4 regions of the Bradyrhizobium sp. LA6.1 genome follow, and region 1 is predicted to be linked to each of the others. Evidence: predicted binding sites of a transcription regulator. Region 1 holds the regulator's gene; each other region holds the start of a gene.
What was found. The regulator PhoB, encoded in region 1, activates phosphate uptake and scavenging genes when phosphate is short. The targets are predictions, from matches to a motif close to TGTCATNNANCTGTCAT.
Positions count from the first base shown of each region.

Region 2: ABIB99_RS34280 (DUF47 domain-containing protein) is a predicted target of PhoB. The motif match lies at 3,433-3,449, and genes of this name have one in related genera.
Region 3: ABIB99_RS02245 (inorganic phosphate transporter) is a predicted target of PhoB. The motif match lies at 5,203-5,219, and genes of this name have one in related genera.
Region 4: ABIB99_RS17165 (acetoacetate decarboxylase) is a predicted target of PhoB. The motif match lies at 4,667-4,683, and genes of this name have one in related genera.

Region 1 is NZ_JBEPQK010000021.1:38,691-46,097, forward strand. It holds gene ABIB99_RS36525 (aspartate aminotransferase family protein) at 1-759, opposite strand, end outside; gene ABIB99_RS36530 (GcrA family cell cycle regulator) at 1,216-1,728, shown strand; gene phoB (phosphate regulon transcriptional regulator PhoB) at 1,964-2,671, opposite strand; gene phoU (phosphate signaling complex protein PhoU) at 2,687-3,403, opposite strand; gene pstB (phosphate ABC transporter ATP-binding protein PstB) at 3,415-4,236, opposite strand; gene pstA (phosphate ABC transporter permease PstA) at 4,233-5,078, opposite strand; gene pstC (phosphate ABC transporter permease subunit PstC) at 5,080-6,069, opposite strand; gene pstS (phosphate ABC transporter substrate-binding protein PstS) at 6,213-7,226, opposite strand; gene ABIB99_RS36565 (ATP-binding protein) at 7,371-7,407, opposite strand, start outside.
Region 2 is NZ_JBEPQK010000018.1:155,866-163,272, forward strand. It holds gene ABIB99_RS34265 (peptide chain release factor 3) at 1-1,260, opposite strand, end outside; gene sugE (quaternary ammonium compound efflux SMR transporter SugE) at 1,419-1,733, shown strand; gene ABIB99_RS34275 (inorganic phosphate transporter) at 1,726-2,730, opposite strand; gene ABIB99_RS34280 (DUF47 domain-containing protein) at 2,746-3,390, opposite strand; gene ABIB99_RS34285 (branched-chain amino acid ABC transporter permease) at 3,547-4,515, opposite strand; gene ABIB99_RS34290 (branched-chain amino acid ABC transporter permease) at 4,517-5,380, opposite strand; gene ABIB99_RS34295 (ABC transporter substrate-binding protein) at 5,453-6,673, opposite strand; gene ABIB99_RS34300 (ABC transporter ATP-binding protein) at 6,722-7,407, opposite strand, start outside.
Region 3 is NZ_JBEPQK010000001.1:498,795-506,201, forward strand. It holds gene ABIB99_RS02230 (alpha/beta fold hydrolase) at 1-432, opposite strand, end outside; gene ABIB99_RS02235 (GMC family oxidoreductase) at 445-2,070, opposite strand; gene ABIB99_RS02240 (M20 aminoacylase family protein) at 2,282-3,454, shown strand; gene ABIB99_RS02245 (inorganic phosphate transporter) at 3,526-5,154, opposite strand; gene ABIB99_RS02250 (UdgX family uracil-DNA binding protein) at 5,262-6,704, opposite strand; gene ABIB99_RS02255 (putative DNA modification/repair radical SAM protein) at 6,704-7,407, opposite strand, start outside.
Region 4 is NZ_JBEPQK010000006.1:68,323-75,729, forward strand. It holds gene ABIB99_RS17150 (MFS transporter) at 1-1,168, shown strand, start outside; gene ABIB99_RS17155 (carbohydrate porin) at 1,165-2,568, opposite strand; gene ABIB99_RS17160 (transporter) at 2,590-3,606, opposite strand; gene ABIB99_RS17165 (acetoacetate decarboxylase) at 3,720-4,502, opposite strand; gene ABIB99_RS17170 (patatin-like phospholipase family protein) at 4,723-5,898, shown strand; gene ABIB99_RS17175 (type 1 glutamine amidotransferase domain-containing protein) at 6,366-7,166, shown strand; gene ABIB99_RS17180 (TadE/TadG family type IV pilus assembly protein) at 7,284-7,407, opposite strand, start outside.

The DNA of each region.
Region 1 (7,407 bases):
GAAGCCGCCACCGAGCGCCTTGGCCAGCGACATCACGTCAGGCGTGACGCCGGTGCGGCGATGCGCGAACAGATCGCCGGTGCGGCCCATGCCGGTCTGCACCTCGTCGAACGCGAGCAGCAGGCCCTTCTCGTCGCAGAGCTGGCGCAACGCCCTCAGGAAGGCGGGCGTTGCCGAACGCACGCCACCCTCGCCCTGGATCGGCTCGATCAGGATGCCGGCGGTCTGCGGACCGATCGCCTTCTTGACGGCTTCGATATCGCCATGCGGGACCTGGTCGAAGCCGTCCATCGGCGGGCCAAACCCTTCGAGATATTTTGCCGAACCGGTCGCGGCGAGCGTTGCCAGCGTGCGGCCGTGGAAGGCGCCTTCGAAGGTGATGATGCGGTAACGTTCCGGATGACCCTTGGAGAAGTGATGATGGCGGACGAGCTTGATCACACCTTCCAGCGCTTCGGCGCCGGAATTGCAGAAGAACACGAAGTCCGCGAAGCTTTCGTTGCACAGACGCGCGGCGAGCTTCTCGCCGTCCGGGCTCTGGAACAGGTTCGACATGTGCCAGAGTTTGGTGGCCTGCTCCTGCAACGCCTTGACCAACGCAGGATGAGCATGGCCGAGCGCATTCACCGCCACGCCCGAGGTGAAATCGAGATAGCGATCGCCATTGGTCGCAATCAGCCAGCAGCCTTCACCGCGCTCGAAACCGAGGTCGGACCTGGCAAAAACGGGGAGCAAATGCGGCGCTGCGCTGTTAGTCATGACGATCACTTGAATGTTGCGGACGGTGTGAGCGTGCATTGCGCAACGCACCATTGACCGGCCCGGAAAACGAAACGTGCCGCCTTTTAAGGGCGGCACGTGTGACTATCTTATGCCTGGTGAAACCGGTGTCAATGCCGCCCGGAAAGCCTCGCGAAACGCAGAATCCGTAGTCTTGCGGTGGCGATTTTGCGTATTTCCGCCACGGAACATGTGGAAGCGAGTCGGCGGACTCTTGCGCGTGAGTCACGCCATATTGTAGCGTTTGGCTTGTCAGATACGACATCTCGTGCAGCAGTTCTGATCCTCTAAGTCCTCATGTACCGGCGTAAGCGTTCGGGCGCATCTGGTGCGCCCGGCGAGCCTTAAGGGATTCTGGCGGCACGGGTTTTTCGAAGCTTAGGCATTCGCCGTGCGGCCGCCAGGATGGCAGGCGCCGGCGAAGGAAAGGGTGCAATGACCGTTTTGACCTGGTCGGATGATCGCGTCGAGCAGCTGAAAAAGCTCTGGGAGGCCGGGCTTTCGGCCAGCCAGATCGCCGCTGAACTCGGCAATGTGACCCGCAATGCCGTAATCGGCAAAGTGCACCGGCTCGGCCTGTCGGGCCGCGCCAAGAGCCCTTCATCGGCAGCGCCGCGGCCGCGCAAGGCGCGCCCCGCCCAGCACATGATGCGGGTGACACGCCCGATCGCGCGCGGCAACACCGCGCTGGCGCAGGCCTTCGAAGTCGAGGTCGAGGCCGAACCGGTCACCTACGACAACGTCGTGCCGATGAGCCAGCGGCTGTCGCTGCTGGAGCTGAACGAGGCGACCTGCCACTGGCCGGTCGGCGATCCCTCGAGCCCGGATTTCTTCTTCTGCGGCGGCAAGGCGCTCTCCGGCCTGCCCTACTGCGCCCAGCACTCGCGCGTGGCGTATCAGCCCGCGGCCGATCGCCGGCGCGCGCCGGTGAAGCCGGGTCCGCGCTGAGGTATCGGATTAGCTGACTACGAAGACGGCGCCGTCACGCGATGACGGCTCAACTCACTCGGTGTCGTCCCTGCGAACGCAGGGACCCATAATCCCGGCGCGTAGTTATTGCGCGGGATGATCACTCCGAGTCGTCGCCAAACCACTCCCTGTGGTTATGGGTCCCCTGAGTTCACAGGGACGACATCGAGGATGCGGTGGCAGCCCGCTAAATCACGTCTGCCACAGCAACCCCTTACGCCTGCTCCGCCTTCGCAAAACGATCGTCCAGTGCGTAGCCCGCGCCGCGGACGGTGCGGATCGGGTCCTGCTCGCGGCCGAGATTGAGCAGCTTGCGCAGGCGGCCGATATGGACGTCGACGGTGCGCTCGTCGATGTAGATGTCGCGGCCCCAGACGCTGTCGAGCAGCTGCTCGCGCGAGAACACGCGGCCGGGATGCTCCAGGAAGAACTCCAGCAGACGATATTCGGTCGGACCGAGATCGATCGGCCGGCCCGAACGCGCCACGCGACGCTTGTCGCGGTCAAGCTCGATGTCGCCATAGGCGAGCACCGTGGCAAGCCGCTCCGGGCTGGCGCGCCTGAGCAGGCCCTTCACGCGTGCCAGCAGCTCCGGGACCGAGAACGGCTTGACGATGTAGTCGTCGGCGCCGGTCGCAAGGCCCCGCACCCGCTCGCTCTCCTCGCCGCGCGCGGTGAGCATGATGATCGGGAGCTGCTTGGTCTCGGGCCGGGTGCGCAGCCGCCGGCACAGCTCGATGCCGGAGAGGCCCGGCAGCATCCAGTCGAGCACGATCAAATCGGGGATGTGCTCCTTGAGGCGGGTGTCGGCGTCGTCGCCGCGCATCACCGTCTCGACGTCATAGCCGTCGCCTTCGAGGTTGTAGCGGAGAAGCTCGGTGAGAGCTTCCTCGTCCTCAACCACCATAATGCGTGCGCCCATGGTGTTCGTCGCTCCTTAAGTGTTCGGGACCGTCGTGGCGAAGGTCGTCATGTCGCCCTTCGGCCGCTTGTCGGTGATCGCCTGGCCCTCGATCATGTAGAACACGGTCTCGGCGATGTTGGTGGCGTGGTCACCGATGCGCTCGATGTTCTTGGCGCAGAACATCAGATGGATGCAGAACGAGATGTTGCGCGGATCCTCCATCATGTAGGTGAGGAGCTCGCGGAACAGCGAGGTGCAGATGGCGTCGACTTCCTCGTCGCCCTTCCACACCGCCATCGCCGCCGGCAGATCGTGCGCGGCATAGGCATCCAGCACCGACTTGACTTGTTGCTGCACGAGGTCGGTCATGTGCTCCAGACCGCGGAACAGCTTGAGCGGATGGAAATCCGTCTCCAGCGCCGCGACGCGCTTGCCCATGTTCTTGGCGAGGTCGCCGATCCGCTCGAGATCGGTCGCGACGCGCATGGCGCCGACGATCTCGCGCAGATCCACCGCCATCGGCTGGCGGCGCGCGATGGTGAGAACGGCGCGCTCCTCGATCTTCTTCTGGAGCGCGTCGAGCTCGGCGTCGATGGTCACGACGCGCTGGCCGAGCGCGACGTCGCGGCGGATAAGCGCGTCGACGGAATCGACGATCATGCGCTCGGCGATGCCGCCCATCTCGGCGACCAGGCGCGTGAGCTCCTGGAGGTCGGTGTCGAAGGCCTTTGCGGTATGTTCAGAACCCATGTTCCGTCTCCTCAGCCGAACCGGCCGGTGATGTAATCCTGCGTGCGCCGGTCGGTCGGCGACGTGAAGATCTTGCTGGTGTCGTCGAACTCGATCAGCTCGCCGAGATACATGAAGGCGGTCTTGTCGGAGACGCGCGCCGCCTGCTGCATGTTGTGGGTGACGATCGCGATCGTGTAGTTCTCGGACAGCTCCTGGATCAGCTCCTCGACCTTGGCGGTCGAGATCGGGTCGAGCGCCGAGCAGGGCTCGTCGAACAAGATCACCTCGGGCCGCACCGCGACCGTGCGGGCGATGCAGAGGCGCTGCTGCTGGCCGCCGGAGAGCGACAGGCCGGAGGCGTTGAGCTTGTCCTTGACCTCGTTCCACAGCGCGCCACCGCGCAGCGCCTTCTCGACGCGGTCGTCCATCTCGGACTTCGAGATCTTCTCGTAAAGGCGGATGCCGAAGGCGATGTTCTCGTAGATCGTCATCGGGAACGGCGTCGGCTTCTGGAACACCATGCCGACGCGGGCGCGCAGCAAATTGAGGTCCAGCTTGGGGTCGAGGACGTTGGTCTGGTCGAGCATGAGCTGACCGGTGACGCGCTGGCCCGGATAGAGGTCGTACATCCGATTGAAGATGCGCAGCAGGGTCGACTTGCCGCAGCCCGACGGGCCGATGAACGCCGTGACGCGGTTGGTGCCGAGCGCCAGATTGATGTTCTTCAGCGCGTGGTGCTCGCCGTAATAGAAATTGAGGTTGCGCACCGTCACCTTGGCCGGAGCTTCGGGCAGCACCGGCGCCTGGGGCAAACCACCGGCCGCGCTCATCGATACGGAAAGATCACTCATTTTGCGGTCCTCTCGGCGCTCAGAATGCGCGCGCCAATATTCAGGGCAAGAACGGTCAGGGTGATGAGCAGCGCGCCGCTCCAGGCGAGCTGCTTCCAGTAGGCGTAGGGGCTCTGCACGAAATTATTGATGGTGACCGGCAGGTTCGCCATCGTCTTGTTCAGACCCAGGCTGAAGAACTGGTTCGACAGCGCGGTGAAGAGCAGCGGCGCGGTCTCGCCGGCGACGCGGGCGGTGGCCAGCATCACGCCGGTGATGAGGCCCGAGCGCGCCGCGCGATAGGCGATGCGCTTGATCACCAGCGAGCGCGGCAGGCCGAGCGCCGAGGCCGCCTCACGCAGTGCGTTCGGCACCAGCAGCAGCATGTCCTCGGTCGTGCGCAGCACCACCGGGATGACGATCACCGCAAGCGCGAGGCAGCCGGCAATCGCCGAGAAGCCGCGCATCGGCACCACCACCGCACCATAGATGAACAGGCCGATGATGATCGAGGGCGCCGAGAGCAGGATGTCGTTGATGAAGCGGATCACCGAGGTCAGGCGGTCGTTGCGGCCGTACTCGGCGAGATAGGTGCCGGCGAACAGACCGAGCGGCGCGCCGATGCCGACGCCGAGCACGGTCATGATGATCGAACCCACGATGGCGTTGCGCAGGCCGCCCTCGGTCGAGCCCGGAGGCGGCGTGTCCGCAACGAAGAGCTCCAGGTTCAGGCCGGCAATGCCGTTGTAGAGCAGCGTCATCAGGATCAGCGCGAGCCATGTGACGCCGAAGGCAGCGGCAGCCAGGCAGAGCACACGGATGACGATGTCCATGCGGCGGCGGCGTGCGTAGATCGGGTTCATGTTACTTCCCCGCCTTCTTTTCAAGACGCATCAGCATCAACCGTGCAGCCGCGAGCACGAAGAATGTCAGCACGAACAGCAGCAGGCCGAGCAGGATCAGGCCGGACTGGTGCAGGCCGTCGCTCTCGGCGAACTCCGATGCGATCGCCGCCGAGATCGTGGTGCCCGGGGCAAAGATCGACGACGAGATGCGGAACGAGTTGCCGATGATGAAGGTCACCGCCATGGTCTCGCCGAGCGCGCGGCCGAGCGCCAGCATGACACCGCCGATGACGCCGACGCGGGTGTAGGGGATCACCACGCTGCGCACGACTTCCCAGGTGGTGCAGCCGACGCCGTAGGCGGCTTCCTTGAGCACCGGCGGGACCGTCTTGAACACGTCGACCGAGATCGAGGTGATGAAGGGCAGCACCATGATGGCGAGGATCAGCGCCGCGTTGAACAGGCTGAGATAGGACGGCGGGCCTGCGAAGATCGCGCCCAGCACGGGGACGCCGTCGAAGATCTTGATCATGAAGGGCTGGAACGTGTTGGCCAGGAACGGGCCGAGCACGAAGAAGCCCCACATGCCGTAGATGATCGAGGGAATGCCGGCGAGCAGCTCGATCGCCATGCCGATCGGGCGGCGCGCCCATTGCGGGCAGAGCTCGGTCAGAAAGATCGCAATGCCGAGACCGACCGGAATGGCGATCGCCATCGCGATGAAGGAGGTGATGAGCGTGCCGTAGATCGGGCCGAGCGCGCCGAGCACGGGCGGATCTGCCGACGGCGCCCAGCGCTGCGTCCACAGGAAGGCGAAGCCGTATTCCTTCATCGCCGGGAACGCGCCGACGATCAGCGAGATGATGATGCCACCGAGGATGAGGAGCACCGAGATCGCGGACAGCCGCGTGATCCAGTAGAAGGTGAGGTCGCCGAGCTTGAAGGCGCCCAAGGCCTTGGCGCGGTCATACGGTCCGGCGTCGTCGATTACATCGCTCTGAACGGCCATCTCTGCCACGCCGATCCCCTGTGCCCGTTTGATATACGCTTGTTGTCGGTCTTGTTGTTGGTCTTGCGCTCCGGATGCGGCGCGAGGCCGATCCGGAGCGGAGGTCTTGTGAGATCCCGGCGCCCAGTCCGGGACAAGAGCGCTTAGCTCTTGATCTCGGCAGCCCAGGTCTTCTCGATCAGCTGGACGACCGGGTCCGGCATCGGGATGTAGTCGAGTTCTTCAGCCGCCTTGCCGCCGCTCTTGAAGGCCCAGCGGAAGAACTTGATGGCTTCCTGCGAGGCTGCCTTGTCGGTGGCATCCTTGTGCATGAGGATGAAGGTCGCCGCCGTGATCGGCCAGGACTTGTCGCCGGGCTGGTCGGTCAGGATGACGTAGTAGCCGGGCGCCTTGGCCCAGTCGGCATTGGAAGCCGCGGCCTGGAAGGCCTCGACGGTCGGCTGCACCGGCTTGCCGGCCTTGTTGACGAGACCGGTGTAGGTCAGCTTGTTCTGCTTGGCATAGGCGTACTCGACGTAGCCGATCGAGTTCTTGGTCTGGCTGATGTTGCCCGACACGCCTTCGTTGCCCTTGGCGCCGACGCCGACCGGCCACTCGACCGCCGTGCCCTCACCGACCTTGCTCTTCCAGTCCGCGCTGGCCTTGGCGAGGTAGTTGGTGAAGTTGAAGGTGGTGCCCGAACCATCCGAGCGGCGGACCACGGTGATCGCGTCCGACGGCAGCTTCACGTTCGGATTGAGCTTCTTGATCGCGGCGTCGTCCCACTTGGTGATCTTGCCGAGATAGATGCTGGCCAGGGTCTCGCCGTCGAACACCAGCTCGCCGGGCTTCACGCCCTCGATGTTGACGACCGGAACGATGGCGCCCATCACCATCGGCCACTGGACGAGGCCGTCCTTCTCGAGCTGCTCGGCCTTGAGCGGCGCGTCGCTGGCGCCGAAGGTCACGGTCTTGGCCTGGATCTGCTTGATGCCGCCGCCGGAGCCGATCGACTGGTAGTTCAGACCGTTGCCGGTCTCCTTCTTGTAGGCGTCAGCCCACTTGGAATAGATCGGGAACGGGAACGTCGCACCGGCACCCGTGATGTCGGCAGCAAACGCCGCCGTCGCCGATGCGGCGACCAAGCCGGCAGCGACGATAGTTTTGATGAAATTCATGGTGGTCTCCATACAGGGGAGCGAAGCGCCATCCGCGCCCGATCGCGCTCCCCGTGCCGCCCCTTTAGGAGCGGTCGGCTGTGCTTTTACGAAGGTTTCGTGACAGCTGGATGACACGGCCAAGCGATTGAAATCGCTTGAATATCAGGTTGAAGCCGCGGTCTTCGCCTGGGGAAAACAG
Region 2 (7,407 bases), on a different contig from region 1:
TTCCTTCAGCTTCTTCGCCTTCATCGCGTCGGTGAGACGCACGCGGCGGACGATTTCCGGCGCGAAGCTCGGCACGCCGACGAAGGTGAAATCCTCGCCCTCGGTCAGGGTGTCGCCGATGCGCAGCGTGCCGTGATTGGGGATGCCGACGACGTCGCCGGCGAAGGCTTCGTCCGCGACCGAACGATCCTGCGCGAAGAAGAATTGCGGGCTCGACAGCGGCATGCTCTTGCCGGTGCGCACCAGCTTGGCCTTCATACCGCGGCTGAGCTTGCCGGAGCAGAGGCGCGCGAAGGCGATGCGGTCGCGGTGGTTCGGATCCATGTTCGCCTGGATCTTGAACACGAAGGCGCTCATGCGCGGATCAGTGGCCTCAACCTTGCGCTGGTCGCTCTCCTGCGCGCGCGGCTCGGGCGCGAACTTGCCGAGACCTTGCAGGAGGTCGCCGACGCCGAAATTGCGCAGCGCGCTACCGAAATAGACCGGCGTCAGATGGCCCTCGCGAAAGGCGGCGAGCTCGAACGGTTTTGAAGCCTCGGTGACGAGCTCGAGCTCGTCCTTCACCGCGGAGACGTCAAGATTGGCGTTGAGCTTGGCCAGTTCCGCAATCTCGATCTGCTGGGCCGCGCCAGTCTTGGCGCCGCCGCCTTCGAGCAGGCGCACGCCGCCATTGGCGACGTCATAGGTGCCGAGGAAATCGCGGCCGCGGCCGACCGGCCAGGTCATCGGCGTGGTGTCGAGCGCCAGCGTCTTCTCGATCTCGTCGAGCAGCTCGAAGACGTCGCGGCTCTCGCGGTCCATCTTGTTGATGAAGGTGATGATCGGAATGTCGCGCAGGCGGCAGACCTCGAACAGCTTTCGGGTGCGCGCCTCGATGCCCTTGGCGGCGTCGATCACCATGACAGCGGAGTCGACGGCCGTGAGCGTGCGGTAGGTGTCCTCCGAAAAGTCCTCATGGCCCGGCGTGTCCAGCAGATTGAACACGAGACCCTCGAACTCGAAAGTCATGACCGAGGTCACGACCGAGATGCCGCGCTCGCGCTCGATCTTCATCCAGTCCGAACGGGTGTTGCGCCGCTCGCCCTTGGCCTTGACCTGGCCGGCGAGATTGATGGCGCCGCCGAACAGCAGCAGCTTCTCGGTCAGCGTGGTCTTGCCCGCGTCCGGGTGGGAGATGATCGCGAAGGTGCGCCGCCGCGCTACTTCGGTGGCAAGCGGGGAACGGGCCGGCGAGTCGGCTGATATGGCGATGTCGGACATTGCGGGAGCGTTTGGCAGGGAAAATGGGCCTGATCAAGCCTCATGTGGTGATTGCGGAGCCCTTCGGCCAGCCCCATATTCGCTCCCGGGGAGGACGGCCTCCCCGCCCATCAGCATATCAGCCGCGGGGACGACCCTGCCTTGAGTGGAGGGTCGTCATGGCCTGGAGCATCCTGTTCGTCGCCGGCCTGCTGGAAATCGGCTGGGCGATCGGGCTCAAATACACCGAAGGCTTTTCCAAGCTCGTTCCGTCCGTCCTCACGCTCGCGGCGATGGCCGGCAGCATCATCCTGCTCGGCCTCGCCCTCAAATCACTGCCGATTGGAACCGCCTATGCGGTCTGGACGGGGATCGGCGCGGTCGGCACTGCGGCGCTCGGCATCGTCCTGTTCGGCGAGCCTGCCACCGCGCTTCGCCTCGCCAGCATCGGGCTGATCGTCGCAGGAATCGTCGGGCTCAAGCTCGTTACTTGAAGAGCTGGACCGCCCACCAGGTCAGCGCCGCGACAATGGCCGAGGCCGGGATCGTGATCACCCAGGCATAGACGATCGAGCTCGCGACGTTCCAGCGTACCGCCGAGACGCGGCGGGCCGCGCCGACGCCGACGATCGCGCCAGTAATGGTGTGGGTGGTCGAGACGGGAACGCCGAGGAAGGTCGCCATGAACAGGGTCGCGGCGCCGCCGGTTTCGGCGCAAAAGCCCTGCATCGGCGTCAGCTTGGTGATGCGCAGGCCCATGGTGCGGACGATGCGCCAGCCGCCCATCAGCGTGCCCAGCGCCATCGCGGCCTGGCAGGACAGCACCACCCAGAACGGCACCGAGAATTCACCGCCAAGATGCCCTTGCGAATAGAGCAGCACGGCAATGATGCCCATGGTCTTCTGGGCGTCATTGCCGCCATGGCCGAGCGAATAGAGCGAGGCGGAGGCGAATTGCAGGATGCGGAAGGCGCGATCGACCGCGAACGGCGTCGAGCGCACCGAGAGCCAGGACACGATCGCGACCAGCATCATCGCGAGCAGGAAGCCGACCAGCGGCGACAGCACGATCGCCAGCACCGCCTTGGACAGTCCGCTCCACACCGCAGCCGAGATCCCCGCCTTGGCCATGCCGCCGCCGACGAGACCGCCGATCAGCGCATGCGACGACGAGGACGGGATGCCCAGCCCCCAGGTCACCAGGTTCCAGACGATCGCGCCGACAAGGGCCGCGAAGATCACCTGGGCGTCGACCACCGCGGGATCGATGATGCCGGTGCCGATGGTCTGGGCAACATGCAGCCCGAACACCATGAAGGCGATGAAATTGAAGAATGCCGCCCAGAGCACCGCGAATTGCGGCCGCAGCACGCGGGTGGACACGATGGTCGCGATCGAATTGGCGGCGTCGTGCAGGCCGTTCAGGAAGTCGAACAGCAGCGCGACGGCGATCAAGCCGACGAGGACAGGAAGTCCGAGCGCAGCATCCACGGCGCGACTCCTGCCCTAAACTTGCTCGATGACGATGCTGTTGATCTCGTTCGCGACGTCGTCGAAACGGTCGGCCACCTTTTCGAGATGGTCGTAGATCTCGACGCCGACGATGAAATCCATCGCGCTGCCATCACGATGCTTGAGGAACAGCTCCTTCAGCCCGATGTCATGGAGATCGTCGACCCGGCCCTCCAGCTTGCCCAGCTCCTCCGTGATCGCGGTCAGCATCGCGACGTTCGGGCCGATCGACTGCATCAGCGGCAACGCGCGCCCCACGAGATTGGCGCATTCGATCAGGAGCCCGCCAATCTCCCGCATCGGCGGCTCGAAGGTGCGGACCTCGAACAGCATCACGGCCTTGGCCGTCTGCTGCATCTGGTCGATGGCATCGTCCATCGAGGTGATCAGATTTTTGATGTCGCCACGGTCGAAGGGGGTGATGAAGGTGCGGCGCACCGCCGTCAGCACCTCACGGGTGATGTTGTCGGCGTCATTCTCGAACTGGTTGACACGCTGGCAGTAGACCGGCGTCTCCTCGCCCCCATTGAGCATGCCCTGGAGTGCGATCGAGCCCTGGATCACGGTCTGTGCATGGCGGTCGAACAGGTCGAAGAACCGTTCTTCCTTGGGCAGGAAAGCGCGAAACCATCGCATCATGGGGATAGGCTACCGGTTGGAAATGGCCCGGCCCGAACGGACCGTCATGAAACTGTCATAGACCATTTCCACCCCGCGCGCGTGTCATCTCACGCCCGCGAAGCAGGATCATCCACCGGATTATCGCGCCAATGAAATTGGCGCGATATCAATGACTTAGAGCGAGCGCCGGAAGTAATGAGCGATTTCGCCGATGACGCCGCGGCGGAAGGTGAGCACGCAGACCACGAAGATCGAGCCCTGGATCACCGTCACCCATTGGCCAAAACCCGCCAGATATTGCTGCATGGCGATGATCGCGAAGGCACCAACCACGGGGCCGAAGATGGTGCCGAGACCGCCAACCAGCGTCATCAGCACGACCTCGCCCGACATCGTCCAGTGCACGTCGGTGAGCGAGGCATTCTGCGCCACGAACACCTTCAGCGATCCGGCAAAGCCGGCCAGCGTGCCGGACAGGACGAAAGCCAGGAATTTATATTGGTCGGTCCGGTAGCCGAGCGAGATCGCGCGCGGCTCGTTCTCGCGGATCGACTTCAGCACTTCACCGAACGGCGAGTTGATGATGCGGTAGATCAGCAGGAAGCCGGCGAGGAAGCCGGCCAGCACGACGTAATAAAGCACCGTCGGCTTGGAGAGATCGAGCAAGCCGAACATCCGCCCCTGCGGAATGCCCTGAATGCCGTCCTCACCATGGGTGAACGGCGCCTGGAGGTAGATGAAGTACAGGAGCTGCGACAGCGCCAGCGTGATCATCGAGAAATAGATGCCCTGGCGGCGGATCGAGATATAGCCGGTGATGAGCGACAGCCCGAACGCCGCGACGATTCCAACGAGGATGCCGAGCTCCGGCGGCAACGCCCACACTTTCAGCGCGTGCGCGCTGCAATAGCCGGCGGTGCCCATGAACATTGCGTGGCCGAACGACAACAGGCCGCCATAGCCGATCAGCAGGTTGAAGGCGCAGGCAAGCAGCGCAAAGCACAGCGCCTGCATCACGAAGAACGGATAGACGCCCGTGAAGGGCACCGACGCCAGCAGCAGCGCCATCACCACGAACACGACCATCTCGTCACGCATCGCGCGCGGGGTTACCGGCAGCGTGTCGTCCGTCAAGGCTGTCATATCAGGCCGCCCTTCCCGTCAGTCCCGTTGGCTTCACCAAGAGCACCAGCACCATCAGCACGAACACGACGGTGTTGGAGGCCTCGGGGTAGAAATACTTGGTCAGGCCCTCGATCACACCGAGCGCAAAGCCGGTGATGATGGAGCCCATGATCGATCCCATGCCGCCGATCACGACCACCGCGAACACGACGATGATGAGGTCGGCGCCCATCAACGGCCGCACCTGGTTGATCGGCGCCGAGAGCACACCGGCGAGCGCGGCAAGGCCGACGCCGAGACCGTAGGTCAGCGTAATCATGCGCGGCACGTTGATGCCGAAAGCGCGCACCAGCGTCGGATTCTCAGTGGCGGCGCGCAGGTTAGCACCGAGCCGCGTCTTCTCGATCAGGAACCAGGTGGCGATACACACCACCAGCGAGAAGATGACGACCCAGCCGCGATAGATCGGCAGGAACATGAAGCCGAGATTCATGCCGCCCTTGAGCTGGTCCGGAATGGCGTAAGGCAGACCGGAGGAGCCGAAATAGTTCTGGAACACGCCCTGCACGATCAGCGCGATGCCGAAGGTCAGGAGCAGGCCGTAGAGGTGGTCGAGCCCCGTCAGCCATTGCAGCATGGTCCGTTCCAGGATCATGCCGAAGATGCCGACGATAACAGGCGCGATCAGCAGCGCCCACCAGTAGTTGATGCCGCCGAGGCTCAGCAGGAAATAGGCAACGAACGCGCCCATCATGTAGAGCGCGCCATGGGCGAAATTGATGATGTTGAGCATGCCGAAGATCACGGCAAGCCCGAGACTGAGCAGCGCGTAGAACGAGCCGTTGATCAATCCCACCAGTAGCTGAGCGTAAAGAGCCTGCATCGATCCCGCACCCGGTCCCTTCGGCGTTGCCTGAAAATCGCCCGCAGGCCTGATCGCCTGCGGGCGGTTATCTTACTTCTTCAAGAGCGCGCACTTGCTCTCGGACAGCGGCGTGAAAGCCTGGTCGCCCGGCACGGTGCCGACCAGCTTGTAGAAGTCCCACGGCCCCTTGGACTCCGAGGGCTTCTTCACCTCGAACAGGTAGGCGCTGTGGATGGTGCGGCCGTTCGGCTGGATCTCGCCCTTGCCGAACAGGTCGTCCTCCGTCGGCAACGACTTCATCTTCTCGACGACCTTGACGCCGTCATGGGGATTGCCGCCGAGCGCTTCCAGCGTCTTGAGATAGTGACGCACGCCCGCATAGACGCCGGCCTGCACCATGGTGGGCGGCGCGTTGTTCTTCATCTTGTCGGAGAAGCGCTTGGAGAAGGCCCGGGTCTTGTCGTCCATATCCCAATAGAACGTCTCGGTGAAGTTGAGGCCCTGCGCGGTCTCGAGGCCAATCGCCTTGACGTCGGTGAGGAACAGCAGCAGCGCCGCGAGCTTCTGTCCGCCCTTGACGATGCCGAACTCGGCCGCCTGCTTGATCGAGTTGGTGGTGTCGCCGCCGGCATTGGCAAGGCCGATGATCTTGGCCTTGGACGCCTGCGCCTGCAGCAGGAACGAGGAGAAGTCCGGCGTGTTGAGCGGATGCTTGACGCCGCCGACCACCTTGCCGCCGTTGGCGGTGACCACGGCCGTGGTGTCGCGCTCGAGCGCCGCACCGAAGGCGTAGTCCGCGGTCAGGAAGAACCAGCTGTCGCCACCGGCCTTCACCAGCGCCTGCCCCGTGGTGTGGGCCAGCATGTAGGTGTCGTAGGTCCAGTGCACCGTGTTGGGCGAGCACTGCGCGTTGGTGAGGTCCGAGGTCGCGGCGCCCGAGTTGATGTAGACGCCATTCTTTTCCTTGATGACGTTGTTGACGGCGAGCGCCACGCCGGAGTTCGGCACGTCGACGATGACGTCGACTTTTTCGACGTCGAACCACTGCCGCGCGATCGCGGTGCCGATGTCGGGCTTGTTCTGGTGATCGCCGGAGATGACGTCGATCTTCCAGCCCTTCGCCGCAAGGCCGGAATCTTCGACGGCCATCTGGGCGGCGAGCGTCGAGCCGGGACCGCCGAGGTCGGCGTAGAGGCCGGACTGATCGGACAGCGCGCCGATCTTGACGGTCTTGTCCTGCGCAAAGGCTACGCCAGCCGTGGTGACGGCCAACGCCGTGCCGAGCAGAAACGACGCAATCGACTTTTTCATGCTACTTCCCTCGTGAATTTTCTCGTGGCCGTTTGACGCTTGGCCGTCTTAGACGCCGAGATAGGTGTGGAGCTTGTCCATGTTGGCGGCAAGCTCCGAATTGGAAAATCCGTCAATGATCTTGCCGTGCTCGACCACGTAATAGCGGTCGGCGACGGTGGATGCGAACCGGAAGTTCTGCTCGACCAGGAGGATGGTAAAACCCTCCTTCTTGAGCCGTGCAATGGTGTGGCCGATCTGCTGGATAATGACAGGTGCAAGACCTTCGGTCGGCTCGTCCAGCATCAGGAAGCTCGCGCCGGTGCGCAGGATGCGCGCGATCGCGAGCATCTGCTGCTCACCGCCGGAGAGCTTGGTGCCCTGGCTGTTGAGACGTTCCTTCAGGTTCGGAAACAGATCGAAGATCTGCTCGAGCGGCAATCCGCCCGGGCGAACCACCGGCGGCAGCAACAAATTCTCCCGCACATCGAGACTGGAGAAAATGCCGCGTTCCTCCGGGCAGAACGCGATGCCCATCCGCGCGATCTTGTCGGAGGTCGCGCGGATGATGTCCTGGTTGTTGAACTTCACCGAGCCGGTCCGCTTGCCGATGATGCCCATGATCGACTTCAGCGTGGTCGTCTTGCCGGCGCCGTTGCGGCCGAGCAGCGTGACCACCTCGCCCGCGTTCACGTCGAAATTGATCCCGTGCAGGATGTGGGACTCGCCATACCATGCTTCCAGGTTGCGGACCT
Region 3 (7,407 bases), on a different contig from region 1:
GCGGGTGAGCGAGTCTTCGTTCAATCCTCCGGGCCGTGTCGCGCGCGGGTCCATCACGGTCGGCTCCATCACGAACAGGCGTGTGAAGCGTCCGGGCCGAAGTTTCGTCGCGAGCAGGAGATCGGTCGCGCCGGCGCTGTGGCCGATGCCGTAGACGTCGCGCAGATCGAGCGCATCGATCACCCGGCAGACATCCTCGGCATAATCAAGGAAATGATAGGCATCGGGCTTGTGGCTCGCGCCGTGGCCGCGGCGGTCGAGCGCGTAAACGGTGTAGGTCGATGCAAGCTCGCGCGCGACCTCGTCCCAGACGTCGGCGACGAAACCGGTGCCGTGCACGAGCAGCGCGGGCGGCCTCCCGCTCTCGCCCCATCGCAGCATCGCGATCTGCGCGTCAGTGGGGCCGATGGAGAAGCGATGTGGATTGATCATGGGGACGGGATGCTACTTCGCATCCTCCAAAATCATCGTCGCGCCTTTCTCGGCGATCATCGCGGTCGGCGTATTGGTATTGCCCGAGGTGATCGTCGGCATGATCGACGCGTCGATAATGCGCAGGCCGCTCAGGCCGTAGAAACGCAGCCGTTCATCCACCACCGCCATCGGATCATTAGCCGCGCCCATCTTCGCGGTGCCGACGGGATGGAAGATGGTGGTGCCGATGTCGCCGGCGGCCTTTGCGAGCGAGGCATCGTCGTCGCCGACGGTGGGGCCGGGCAGATATTCGCTCGGGCGATATTTGGCGAGCGCCTTCTGCTGCATCAGGCGGCGCGTGGTGCGGATCGCGTCGGCGCCGACCTGGCGGTCGTCGTCGGTCGACAGATAGTTCGGCGCGATGATCGGCTTCTCGTCCGGGCTCGCCGAGCGCAGCCGCACCGTGCCGCGCGAGGTCGGCTGCAGATTGCAGGCGCTCACCGTGATCGCGGGGAAGCGGTGCAGGGGATCGCCGAACTTGTCGAGCGACAGCGGCTGCACGTGGAACTGGATGTTGGCGCGGGCGCGCGTCGCATCGGAGCGCGTGAAGATGCCGAGCTGCGACGGCGCCATGGTCAGCGGTCCGCGGCGGCGGAAGGCGTAGTCGAGCCCCATCAGGCCACGGCGGAACAGATTGTAGTAGGTCTCGTTCAGCGTGCGCACGCCCACGCCCTCGACCTTGTAGATCGCGCGCTGCTGGAGATGGTCCTGGAGGTTGCGGCCGACGCCGGGCTTGTCCATCACGATGTTGATGCCGAGCGGCGACAGCCAGTCGGCGGGGCCAATGCCGGAGCGATGCAGCACCTGCACCGAGCCGATGGAGCCTGCCGAGAGGATCACCTCGCGCTTCGCACGCGCCTCGATGACCTCGCCATTCTGGATGAAGCGCACGCCGACGGCGCGGCCCTGCTCGATGATGAGACGATCGACCAGCACGTTCTTCTCGAGCCGCAGATTTTGGCGGTTCAGTGCGGGCTTGAGGAAGCCGCGCGCGGACGACCAGCGCCGACCGCGCTTCTGGTTGACGTGGAAATAGCTGGTGCCTTCGTTGTCGCCGGTGTTGAAATCCGGAATGCGCTTGATGCCCATCTCCTCGGCGGCGTCGCCCACGGCGTCGAGAACGGCCCATGACAGCCGCGGCGCCTCGATGCGCCAGCCGCCGCCGGCGCCGTGATGCTCGCTCGCGCCGAGGAAGTGATCTTCGAGTTTCTTGAACAGCGGCAGCACGTCGTCATAACCCCAGCCGGTCATGCCAAGCTGGCGCCAGTGGTCGTAATCGGCGGCCTGTCCGCGCATCGAGATCATGGCGTTGATCGCCGAAGAGCCGCCGATCACCTTGCCGCGGGGATAGGCCAGCGAGCGGCCATTGAGACCGGGCTCGGCCTCGGTCTTGAACATCCAGTCCGAGCGCGGATTGCCGATCGCGAAGAGATAGCCGACCGGAATGTGGAACCAGATCCAGTTGTCGTCGCCGCCGGCTTCGAGAATGAGGACGCGATTCCCTGATACGGCCGAGAGGCGGTTGGCAATGATGCAGCCGGCCGTCCCGGCCCCGACGACAATGTAGTCAAACTCACCTTCGAGCCGCCTCGGCATTCTGCTTCCACCCAAACAGGCGTCATGCCCAGGCTCGTCCCGGGCATCCACGCGCTTTCCGTCCTAATAGTCAGACGTGGATGGCCAAGACAAGCTGGTGACAAGCCCGGCCATGACGAGAGCACAGGGGACCCTCGATCCACGGGAGTTAGGTGGACTGGTGCTTGCATGGTAGACAGTCCTGTATTCCCAACAAGGCTTGAGACCCTCCATGCCCATCGTGAACCGCGTCGCCGACCTCCAACCCGATATTCAGGCCTGGCGCCGGGACATCCACCAGCATCCGGAGCTGCTGTACGATGTTCACCGCACCGCAGCATTCGTTGCGGACCGGCTGCGCGAGTTCGGCTGCGACGAGGTTGTGACCGGCCTCGGGCAGACCGGCGTGGTCGGCGTGATCAAGGGCAGCAAGCCGGCCGGCGACGGGCTCAAGGTGATCGGCATGCGTGCCGACATGGACGCGCTGCCCGTCGACGAGCAGACCAACCTGCCTTACGCCTCCAAGACTCCGGGCAAGATGCACGCCTGTGGCCATGACGGCCACACCGCGATGCTGCTCGGTGCGGCCCGCTACCTCGCCGAGACCCGCAACTTCGCCGGCGATGCTGTGGTGATCTTCCAGCCTGCCGAGGAGGGCGGCGCCGGCGGCGCGGCCATGGTCAAGGACGGCCTGATGGAGCGCTTCGGCATCGAGCAGGTCTACGGCATGCACAACGGCCCGGGCATCCCGATCGGCTCGTTCGCGATCCGGCCGGGCCCGATCATGGCGGCGACCGACGAGGTCGACATCATGATCGAGGGCCTCGGCGGCCATGCCGCGCGTCCGCACAAGTGCATCGATTCCGTGCTGGTCGGCGCGCAGGTGATCACCGCGCTGCAGTCGATCGTCGCCCGCAGCGTCGATCCGCTGGAATCGGCCGTGATCTCGATCTGCGAATTCCACGCCGGCAATGCCCGCAACGTCATTCCGCAGACTGCGACGTTGAGGGGCACCATCCGCACGTTGTCGCCGGAGGTGCGCAAGCTGGTCGAGAAGCGCGTGCACGAAGTGGTGGCGGGCGTGGCGCAGATCACCGGTGCCAAGATCGACCTGCACTACAAGCGCAACTACCCTGTCGTGAACAACCACGCCGCGGAGACCGAGGTGGCGCGGCGCATCGCCAGGAACGTTGCCGGCGAGGCCAATGTGCACGAGATGCCGCCGCTGATGGGCGGCGAGGATTTCGCCTACATGCTGGAAGCGCGGCCCGGCGCGTTCATCTTCTGCGGCAACGGCGACAGCGCCGGTCTGCATCACCCCGCCTACAATTTCAACGACGAGGCGATCGTGTTCGGTACGTCCTATTGGGTCAAGCTGGTCGAGGAGTCGCTCGCGGCGTCTTAACGCCGAACCGAAGCACAAACGAAGAGGGCCCGTGCATCGCACGGGCCCTTTGTCTTTGCGGAATGATCGGCTCAGAAAATCTGCGAGAAGATCACATACAGCGTGGCCGACAGCGCGATCGCGCAGGGCAGCGTCAGCACCCAGGCCATCAGCAGGTTGCGGATGGTCGCCATCTGCAGGCCCGAGCCGTTCGCGGCCATGGTGCCGGCGACGCCGGACGACAGCACGTGGGTGGTCGAGACCGGCAGGCCGAACACGTCGGCGGCGCCGATCGTGGCGGCGGCGACCAGCTCGGCGGAGGCGCCCTGTGCGTAGGTGAGATGGGTCTTGCCGATCTTCTCACCGACGGTGACGACGATGCGCTTCCAGCCGACCATGGTGCCGAGGCCGAGCGCGATGGCGACGGCGACCTTCACCCAGGTCGGGATGAACTTCGTGGCGCTATCGAGGCCGCCCTTGTAGGCGTTCAAGGTCGCGACCTCTTCCTTGTTGAGGTCGTTTTCCTTGTCCTTCATCAGGAAGCGGATCGCTTCCGAGGTCAGGTACATGTCGTTACGGGTGTTGCCGACCACTTCCGCCGGTACCTTGTTGAGCGAGCCGTACTTCGCGACCTGGTCGCCGACATCCTTCACCAGCACCGACAGCGAGGGGTAGGTGCCTTCGCTGATGTGGTGCGAGGTGATGTACTGCGTCACCGCAGGACGGGGATCGCCGATGATCGAGTGACCGGCGCCCTTGGCCGCGATCACCTTGGAGGCTGCGTCCGAGACCTTCTGGAACTGGGCGACCTGGCTCTCCGGCAGCGCGCGGTTAAGCGCGTAAGCGGTCGGCACGGTGCCGATCAGGATCAGCATGATCAGGCCCATGCCCTTCTGGCCGTCGTTCGAGCCGTGGGCGAAGCTGACGCCGGTGCAGGTTGCGATCAGCAGGCCGCGGATCCACAGCGGCGGCGCCTTGTTGCCTTCGGGCGCGGCATAGAGCGCAGGGTTGCGCACGATGAACTTGAGCAGCAGCAGCAGCACGGCGGCGCAGATGAAACCGAACAGCGGCGACAGCAGCAGCGCGTAGCCGATCTCGGTGGCCTTGCTCCAGTCGACGCCCGAGGTGCCGTCGCGGCCGCGCATGACGGCATTGGCGATGCCGACGCCGATGATCGAGCCGATCAGCGTGTGCGAGGAGGAGGCGGGCAGGCCGAAATACCAGGTACCGAGGTTCCAGATGATCGCGGCGATCAAGAGTGCGAACACCATGGCGAAGCCGGCGCTGGAGCCGACCTGGAGGATCAGCTCGACCGGCAGCAGCGAGACGATGCCGAACGCGACCGCGCCGGAGGACAGCAGCACGCCGAGGAAGTTGAAGAAGCCCGACCACATCACCGCGAATTCAGCCGGCAGCGAATGGGTGTAGATCACGGTCGCCACCGCGTTGGCGGTGTCGTGGAAGCCGTTGACGAATTCGAAGCCGAGCGCGATCAGCAGCGCGACGAACAAGAGGATGTAGGGCAGGAAGGTCGTCACCTTCGTGCCGGTCGCGTTGACGTCGACATAGATGCTGTAGGCAACGAACAGCAGGCCTGCGGCAAGGATGCCGAAGAACAGGATCATCGTGAGCGGGTTAAAACCCTTGTCGAGATTTGGCCTGGAAGCCGGCTGGACAGGCGTCGGATCGCCTACCGCACGGTCGAATGCAACATCTGTCATTTTTGGACGCCCCTTAACTAATTTGAAGGGCTATTGTCCGCGATGGATTTGAAGGCTGGATGACAGCTGCGTCGTAAAGTCGCTTTCCCTCCAGTATTTGCCAGTATTTAGGCGGCGCGTGCGGCTTTCTTCTGCAAGCCGGCGGCAATCTTCAGGTCTTCGACAAAGCGCTGATATTCCAGCACTTTGGCTTCCGGATCGGGCAGTCGGAGCAGATAGGACGGGTGCACCGTCACCAGCGCCTTGCGGCCGTCGGGCAGGTCTATGAGCCGGCCACGGGTCTTGCCGATCGGGATGATCTTGCCGAACACGCTTTGCGCGGCGGTGGCGCCCATTGCCACGACGAGCTCGGGCTGGATTGCCGAAACTTCCCGCTCGTACCATTGCCGGCACGCCCGGATCTCCGGCGTCGCCGGCTTCTGGTGCAGACGGATCTTTCCGCGCGGCACGAATTTGAAGTGCTTGACCGCGTTGGTGACGTAGACCTTGTTGCGGTCGACGCCGGCTTCCTGAAGCGCACGGTCGAGCATCTGGCCGGCCGGGCCGACGAAGGGGTGGCCGGCGAGGTCTTCCTTGTCGCCGGGCTGCTCGCCGACCAGCATGATGGTCGCGTCTTTCGGGCCCTCGCCGAACACGGTCTGCGTCGCGTCCTTGTAGAGCGGGCAGGCGCGGCAATGCGCGGCCTCCTCGCGGAGCGCTTCGAGATCGTCGGCAGCCAGCTTGCGTGGCATCGGAGCCTCCGGCCGCTTCTGGGGCTTGTGCGGATCGGTTGCGGCATTGGCGATCATGGCGCCGGTCATGCGCTCGGCGTCCTCGATCAAGGGCTTAATGATCGACGCCTCGGGCAGGTTCCTCCAGTATTTCTTCGGCATCTCCGTCTGCATTGCCTTCACCTTCAGCCGCGCCGGATTGAAGATGCTGGCGTAGTAGCGCCGCCAGGTTTCCTCCAACCGGTCTTCGCCGGGTGCTTCGTTCTTGCTCACGCCCGACGTGAACGAGAGCGCGTGGCCGTCCCAATGCGCACACAGATCGGGTGTCAGGATCGACCAGGGCATGTCGGCGAAGCGCTTGGCAAAGAACGGCGCGGCAAGCTCGACGATGTGATGCTCCGGCTCGAACCAGGCGACGTAATGCGCCGCGCGCTCGCGTCCGATCTCGCGGAAGCGCACGAAGGCATGCATCTTGTGCTCGTCGCGATGGACTGCTCTTGCCATGGCGGTGACTTGCGCGACATCGGGATCGGTCGCGACCTCGATGAGATCGTGATTGTCTTTCAAGCGCCAGAGCAGGCGATAGAGGATCGCAAAGCGCTCGCCGTCGCGATGCAGGATCGCGGCCTTGGCGAGCTCGACGAATTTTGCCGAGACGTTGAAGGTGCCGTCGTTTACCTCAAATATCGGAGACGGCGCGGGCGGTGCGAACAGCTCGGCTTCGCCGCCTTGTACGGTCCAGGTGGCATCGGTTGGCGGCACATGATGCAGCACGAGCGACCGCGCGGCTTTGCGCCAGCCGTCGAAATCGGTTTCGGTGTCGAGGGTGATGTACTGCATCAGAAGCCAAACCCCAGTTGTGTTGCCTTCGGCTTGAACCGTTCGATCAGCCGCGCCTCGTCGAGGCGGTGCGGCGCGGGGCGGTGATCGCTGAGGACGATGAAAGGCAGCGCCTTGTTGCGGGGCACGTGCAGCCGCGCGAGATCGGAGAGGCGGATCGTGGTGGTGCGCCGGGTCGCGATGATGCGTTCGACCGCCTTGGTGCCGAAGCCGGGCACGCGCAACAGCTCCTCGCGGCTGGCGCGGTTGACGTCGAGCGGGAAGCGGTCGCGATGGCGCAGCGCCCAGGCGAGCTTCGGATCGATGTCGAGCGGCAGCATCGCGTTGTCATCGACGATCTCCGCAACGTCGAAACCGTAGAACCGCATCAGCCAGTCGGCCTGGTAGAGCCGGTGCTCGCGCAGCAGCGGCGGCTGTACCAGAGGCAAAGCGCGGCTGGCATCGGGGATCGGGCTGAAGGCGGAGTAATAGACGCGCCGCAGCCTGTAGGAGCCATAGAGATTGGAGCTGGTGTGGAGAATGGTGTGATCGGAGGCCGCGTCGGCGCCGACGATCATCTGCGTGCTCTGTCCGGCGGGCGCGAAGCGCTGCGGCCTCGCCTTCGTCTTTGTGCTGCGGTTTTCCTCAGCCTCGTCGAGCTTCAGCCGCAGCCGGCCCATGGTGCGGCGGATCGCGCGCACATCCTTTTCCGGTGCGTATTGCT
Region 4 (7,407 bases), on a different contig from region 1:
CGTCCCGCTTCAGCACGAGTTCGGCTGGAGCACGGCGCAGATTTCCTCCGCGCTGTCGATTCGCTTCATCCTGTTCGGGCTGATGGCGCCGTTCGCGGCCGCCCTGCTCAACCGCTACGGCCTGCGCAACGTCACGCTGACCGCCCAGCTCATCGTCGTCTCGGCGCTGGTGGCTTCGCTCGGCATGACGCAAGTCTGGCAGCTCGTGTTGCTGTGGGGCGTCGTGATCGGCATCGGCACCGGCATGACCGCGCTGGTGCTGGGCGCCACCATAGCGACGCGCTGGTTCGCCGCGCGGCGCGGCCTCGTCGTCGGCATCATGACCGCGAGCGTCGCCACCGGCCAGCTCGTATTCCTGCCGCTGCTCGCAAGCCTGACCGAACGTTACGGCTGGCGGCTCGCGCTCGGCTTCGTCTGCATCGCGCTCGGCGTCTCCGCCGTGGCGGTTCTCCTCGCCATGCGCGACCGGCCGAGCGATGTGGGCCTTCGCCCGTTCGGCGACGAAGGCACCGAGCCCCTGCCGGCCCCGCCGGTCAGCCATGGTTCGATCACCGGCGTGGCGCTCGGCACACTGCGCGACGCCTCGAAGTCGCGCGCGTTCTGGATTCTCTTCGCGACCTTCTTCGTCTGCGGCGCCTCGACCAACGGCCTCGTCCAGGTGCACCTGATCCCGATGTGCCTCGATTTCGGCATCCCGCAGGTACAGGCGGCAGGCCTGCTCGCCGCGATGGGTATCTTCGACTTCTTCGGCACCATCATGTCGGGCTGGCTGTCGGACCGCTACGACAACCGCTACCTCCTGTTCTGGTACTACGGCCTGCGCGGGCTCTCGCTGATCTTCCTGCCCTTCAGCGATTTCTCGTTCTACGGGCTGTCGATCTTCGCGATGTTCTACGGCCTCGACTGGATCGCCACGGTGCCGCCGACAGTGCGGCTCACCGCGCAGAAGTTCGGGCCCGAGCGCGCCAATCTGGTGTTCGGCTGGATCTTCGCCGGCCATCAGCTCGGCGCAGGCACAGCGGCGTTCGGCGCCGGTTTCTCGCGGACGGTCTATGAGAGCTACCTGCCCGCGTTCTTCATCGCCGGCGCGCTCTGCGTGTTCGCCTCGCTGATCGTGCTGGCGCTGTCGCGGCAACCGAAGGCCGAGCCGAAGCCGGCGATGGCCTAGTACCTGATCGTGGTGGTGACGCCGAAGACTGCGGCGTCACCGATCCGCGAAACACCGGTCGGATCGTTCGGATTGGGGATGCCGCCGGAGGGGCGGAACACGTATTGGAAGTAAGGCGCGATCAGCCAGCCCGGCTTGATATGCGCCTCGTAGATCATCTCGATCAGCGTCTCGTTGCTGCGCACCGGACTCTGGATGCCGGTGAAAGCCTGCGTATCAATGTCAAGATTGCGCGCGGTGTTCGAAATCCGCATATAGGCCATCGCCACGCCGAAGCGATCGAGCGGACGGCCTGGCGTGAAGCCGACGAAGCCGATGCCGCCGTCCACATAAAGGTCGATCAGATTGCGGTCCGGCGGGCTGTAGGCGATGCGGCCGAACGCGGTGACGCCCGGGATCGAGGCTGACGTGGTGTTGTCCTTCACCTCCGGCGGGCGATAGAGCACCTGCTCGATCACGGCGAAGACACCGTAATTGCCGCGAAGTTTTGCAGGTACACCGCTTCCGCCGGGATCGGCGATCGAGAGCCCCTCGGCCGTAAAACGCTGGCTGTCGAACGAGCCGTAATGCTTCCAGGCGCCCGGCGTGAAATTGCCGGCGAGCGGCCGGCCGCCGATATCGATGTCGTAGTTGAATCGGACCTGCCCGATCACCCACGGCGGATCGTTGACGCGGAACGCCAGGCCATGATGGTCGCGCAGCTGCGGATCCTGATCGCCCGGACCTGACGGATCGCCGTTGAACACCGCACCGAACGCGGTGATGGTCTCGGTCAGCGCCGCCTTGATGCGGATACCGGGCACCGCGATCGGCGGTGCCGGGCCGCCGGCTGGAAGATTGCTTGCCTTGATCGCGGGCCAGCCGAAGGTGCCGTTGATGAAGAGGTCGTCGGTCTGGCTGTCGAAGAACTCGACGTCGGCGGCCTGCTGGCCGGCCCTGATGTTCAGGCGGTCGCCGAAGAAGCTCTGCTCGAAATAGGCGTTGTAGAGCCGCTGGTCCGGCAATGCCTCGATCTCGCTGATGGTGGCGAGGTTCATCACGTAGTTGCGGGAGAGCCCCTGGCCGTAGATCACGAACGCATTGGCGTAGAAGCGGCCGCCGGTCCAGCCGACGAGCTTGTCGAGATCGGCATCGACCGAGAGATCGAGGCGCCCGAAATGGATGGCGCCACGCTTCACGCCGCCGGAGACGTTGGCGATGTTGTCGGCGATATAGGTGGCGCCGAAATTCAGCCCCTTGTTGGCGAGCCCGTCATGCCATTCGTTGAACCATTTTGGCGCCAGCCATGCGGCCGCGCTTTCGTCCTTGGCGCCGGCGAGCGCGCCGGTGCTCGCCAACGTTGAGACCAGCACAATCGCGGCCGCATTTCGCAGCGGAAATCTGTGGGACGTCCCGATCACGGCTGATACCGGCTGCGTACGCTACCTAAAGATACCCGTGCGCCGCATGAACAGATAGGCCGCGCCGACCGACGAGGCCATCAGGAGCGCCGCCCAGAGAAATCCGCTCTCGACATCGGTGAGCGGCAGGCCCTTGGTGTTCATGCCGAAGATGCCGGTGATCAAGGTCGGCGGCAGCAGCAGCGAGGTCACGATGGAGAGCGTGTGGAGGTGGTGGTTGCTCTCCTCCTCGTTCTTGAAGCGCACCTCCTCCTCGAGCAGGCGGCTGCGTTCGCGAAGCTCGACGATGTCGTGATCGAGCCCGTCCAGCCGCTGCGCCAGCTTGCCGGCGTGGATGCGCAAGGCCGGCGCGAGATGATCGGTGTTCTTCTGATCGAGGCGGTGGAACAGCACGCGCAGGCCGGTGAGCTGGCGATGCAACCTGACGCAGGTCCGGCGCAGCCGGCCGAGATTGCGGCGCATCTCCGGCTTGGCGTCGTCGGCCAAAATCCGTTCCTCGATGTCGTCGATCTCCTGGCCGAGCTTGTCCGCCATCCGGTCCAGCGTGTCGGCGACCTCGTCGACGATCTTTTCCAGGAGATGGGCGACGTTGTCGACGCGGTAGCCACCTTCGAGCACGCGGCGCGTCGCATCGGCCGAGCACAGCGCCTGATGCCGGCCGCTGACGAGAAGATGCTCGGTCATGGCGAAACGCAGGAACGCGGTCTCTTCCGTCGCGCTGTCGATGTCGCGCACGAGATCGGAGAAGACGCCGTAGACGCAGTGGTCGATGACGTGAAGCTGCTGGAAAGTGTCGTTGGACAGTAGGAGGTCACGCGCGAGCGGCGGCAGCTGTGACGCCGCGATCCAGGGCCGTGCGCGCGCATCGGTCAGGTTGAAATGCAGCCAGAGCCGGCCGTCATGGCTGAACTCGATCGGCTGGTCGATCGGCAGCGCCTCGGCGCTGCCGTCGCCGTGCAGCCGGAACGCCCAGACCAGGCCGGGAATGGCGGGCACGGAATCCGATATCGCGCTGACAAGCTTCGCCGGCTCAGCCATGGCCAACCCCAACCGTCAACAAATGCCCCGCTTCCGGAAGATGGCTGACGGCATCTTCCGGACCTCTCACGGGTACTCAATTACGGCTTTGTTACAGTTTGATGATGGCCGCCCTACTCCGCGGCCAGCCCCGTCGCGGCCATCGCCTCGGCCTCCTTGACGTAGTCGTGCACGACGCGGCCGAACGGCAGCGTGAGATCGGCGATGTAGTGGTGCGCGCCCAGGCAGCGGCGAACCGGAAAATCCGCGACCGGCGCGTTGACATGCGGCACCAGATGCAGCCGGCCGGGCCCCATCCAGGAGCCCTTCGGCACGATGTCGATGAGGTTGATCGCGACGAGCTGACAGACTTCGAGACGGCCGTCGACGCCCGGGATCATCTTCAGATTGATCTGCGTCTTCGACAGCGTCGCACGGGTGCGATCGCCGTTGCCGGCCATGCTCTCGTGCTTGTAGCCCATCGTGCCCATGGCGACGAGCTGACCGGCATATTCCAGCGTGCCAGTCAGCGTGTCCTTGACGATCTCGAGTTTCGGATGGGCGTACTTCTTGGGAAAGCCCCAGATCTCGCGGCCCGCCGCGATCGGCGGATCATCATCCAGATACATCTGCGAGACGAAATTGACCTCCTCGCCGTTGAGGCGCGCGGGGATGACGAGGCCGGATTCGGTGTAGCTGCCGAAGCCTGAGGAGTCCGGCATCTTGATCCATTCGTAGTGCACGATCGGCTGGTCGATCGGCTCCAGCGGCTCAGGCAGGCCGGCGCGGATCAGCTCCGGATCGGTCTCGTAGGTGATGACAAGGAATTCGCGGTTGACGAAGCGATAGGGCCCGGCCGGATAGCTCGGCCCCGCCGCCGGCATGGACGGAAGTCTCAGCACGTCTTCCTTGCGCATCCTGATCTCCTGTGTGTGATGCCCGCCCGGCGGCGTCAGGCCCGGATCGCAAATTGCTAGCCGCCGTCATTGACTGCGATGTGAAGGATTTCCGTCAGGCGCACGACCTCCCGCCATTCCCGCTGCGGTCGGCCTGCATGCAGACGACGCATCGGCGCTGAAATTGTCATCACGCCGTCACTGCCGGACGCAATCGTTTGGTCCACGCTAGGAGGCACCCATGGACGCCCGCACGTCGCAACCGGCTCATCAGACGCATCAGCCTCCCGCACGGGGCTGGCGCCCCGAACGCTGCGACCGCGTCGCGCTGGTGCTGCAAGGTGGCGGCGCGCTCGGCGCCTACCAGGCCGGCGTCTACCAGGCGCTGCACGAAGCCGGCATCGAGCCCGACTGGGTCTGCGGTGTCTCGATCGGTGCAATCAACTCCGCCATCATCGCCGGCAACAAGCCGGAGAAGCGGCTGGAGGCGCTGCGCATCTTCTGGGAGCGCATCACCAATCGCAAGATCTGGCATTACACGCCCGACGGCGACATCTTCCGCCAGTGGCGCAATCTCACCAGTGCGTGGATGACGTCGGCGATGGGCCAGCCCGGCTTCTTCACCCCGCACCAGGTCAATCCCTGGTTCAGCCCGGTCGGCGCGCGCACCGCCACCAGCTATTACGACACGATGCCGCTGAAGGAGAGCCTGCTGGAGCTCGTCGACTTCGACCTCATCAACGAGAAGAAGGTCCGTTTCGCGGTCGGCGCGGTCAACGTGCTCTCGGGCAACTTCATCTATTTCGACAACTCCCATGACGAGATCGAGCCGGAGCACATCATGGCCTCCGGCGCCCTGCCCCCGGCGCTGCCGATGGTGCGGATCGGCACCGATCATTTCTGGGACGGCGGCATCGTCTCCAACACGCCGCTCCAGCATCTGCTCGACCAGGAGGATGCGCTCAACTCGCTGGTGTTCCAGGTCGACCTGTTCAGCGCACGGGGCGTGCTGCCGCGCTCGATCCAGGACGTGATGGCCCGCCACAAGGACATCATGTATTCCTCGCGCACGCGCCACAACACCGACGTCTACCGCCGCACGCACAACCTCAAGGTTCTGCTCTACAAGGCCCTGGCGAAAGTCCCGGACGAGCAACTCTCCGACGAGGATCGCCAGCTCAAGTCGAGCCTGCGCCGCATGCCGGAGATCGCGATCCTGCACCTGATCTACCAGCAGAAGGCCTATGAGGGCGACGCCAAGGACCATGAGTTCTCGGGCACCTCGATGCGCGAGCACTGGACGAGCGGCTACGAGGACACCAAGCGCACGCTGAAGCGCCGCGACTGGATCAAGATGCCGGACGAAGGCATGGGCCTCGTGGTGCACGACGTGCACCGGGAGACGGAGAGCGCGTAAAGCACCCCGCGCGGGCTGCTCCAAACAAAAACTGCGAAAACAACCCCATGCACAGTAGCCGGCGCGCGGCGGATCAATGACTTACGTTTTACCGAAGTAAACTTGACTCGTCGGGCAAAACAGGAGCATGATGGCATCATTGCAAAATCGCACGATGCATCCGCTCCAGGCCGATCGCGCCACATGGTCAGACTACGCCGCATCCCCTAAATTGCGCGCGGAATGACGTTGGGAGGCTGGCTTGCGCGCCATCAGCGAAGCCGCTTACTTCTTCAGCAGCGACAGATTATTCCCTCCGCAGGAGCCTTCGGGGCGAGCTTGCGGAGCGAAGCGGCGTGCTCCGCCCGATCTGCTCCAGTCGTTGCTTGAAACGCCAGAACGGTCGTCGCGTCAGGTTGCCGTTCGCGTCGGCCGGATTGTTATGAAGTTCTAACCGCAAGACGATCAAGCAAATCGCAGGAGACACCATGTCCAAAGGAAAAGTGCTCGTTGTCGGCTCCAATGCCACCCGTATCGAGATCCAGGGCGGCGGCACCGGACCGACCGGCCAATACCTCAATGAAACCGTCGTGCCGGCGATGGCCGTGATCGATGCCGGCTACGAGGTGGTGCTGGCGACGCCGAACGGCAAGCAACCGTACATCGATCCGGCCTCCGATCATGCGGCCCATTTTGACGGCGACGAGAAGGCCTACCGGCGGGGACGCGACTTCTTCGACAAGGACCCGGCGATGACCAACGTCCATACGTTGCGCGCGATCGTGGACGGAGGACTGGATCAATACGCCGCCGTTTTTGTCCCCGGCGGGCAGGGCCCGGTCGTCGACCTCATGCAGGATCCCGAGCTCGGCAAGATTCTGCGATATTTCCACGAACGGAAGAAGATCACGGCGCTGCTCTGCCACGGACCGATCGCAACTCTGGCCGCCCTGCCCGACGCCAAGGCCTATCGCGCCGCCCTGATCGCCGGCGACAAGGCCAAGGTCGCGGAGCTGGGCAAGGGCTGGCAATATGCGGGATATAAGATGACGGTGTTCACCGCCTCGGAAGAGATACCGATCGAGGAGCAGTTCCTGCACGGCAAGATCTACTTCACCATGCCGGACGCGCTGGGAGCTGCGGGTGCCGAGGTCAGCCGAAGCGCCGTCGACTTCGAGCCTTACGTCGTCGAGGACCGCGAGCTGATCACCGGCCAGAATCCGCGGTCCGACCATCCCATCGCGGCAAAGCTGATCGCAGCGCTCGACCGCGCCACTGTGGCGGCGTAAGCGTTTACTCCAATGTCATCCGGCCCGGTGCGCAATTGCGCACAGGGGCCGGGAGGAAATCGGGACGGAAGCGTGCCTCAGCGGCATCCGGCTTCTTTCGGACCGCGTTCCGTGAAACTAACAGGTCTTCTGCTGCAAGTGCTGCACGCAGGTGCAGGTCTTCGCCGCCGGATATTTCACGTCGTAATAGGGAAAACTCGACGTGGCGGGGGTGTTCGTCGAGCAGCGGGGGAACAGGTAA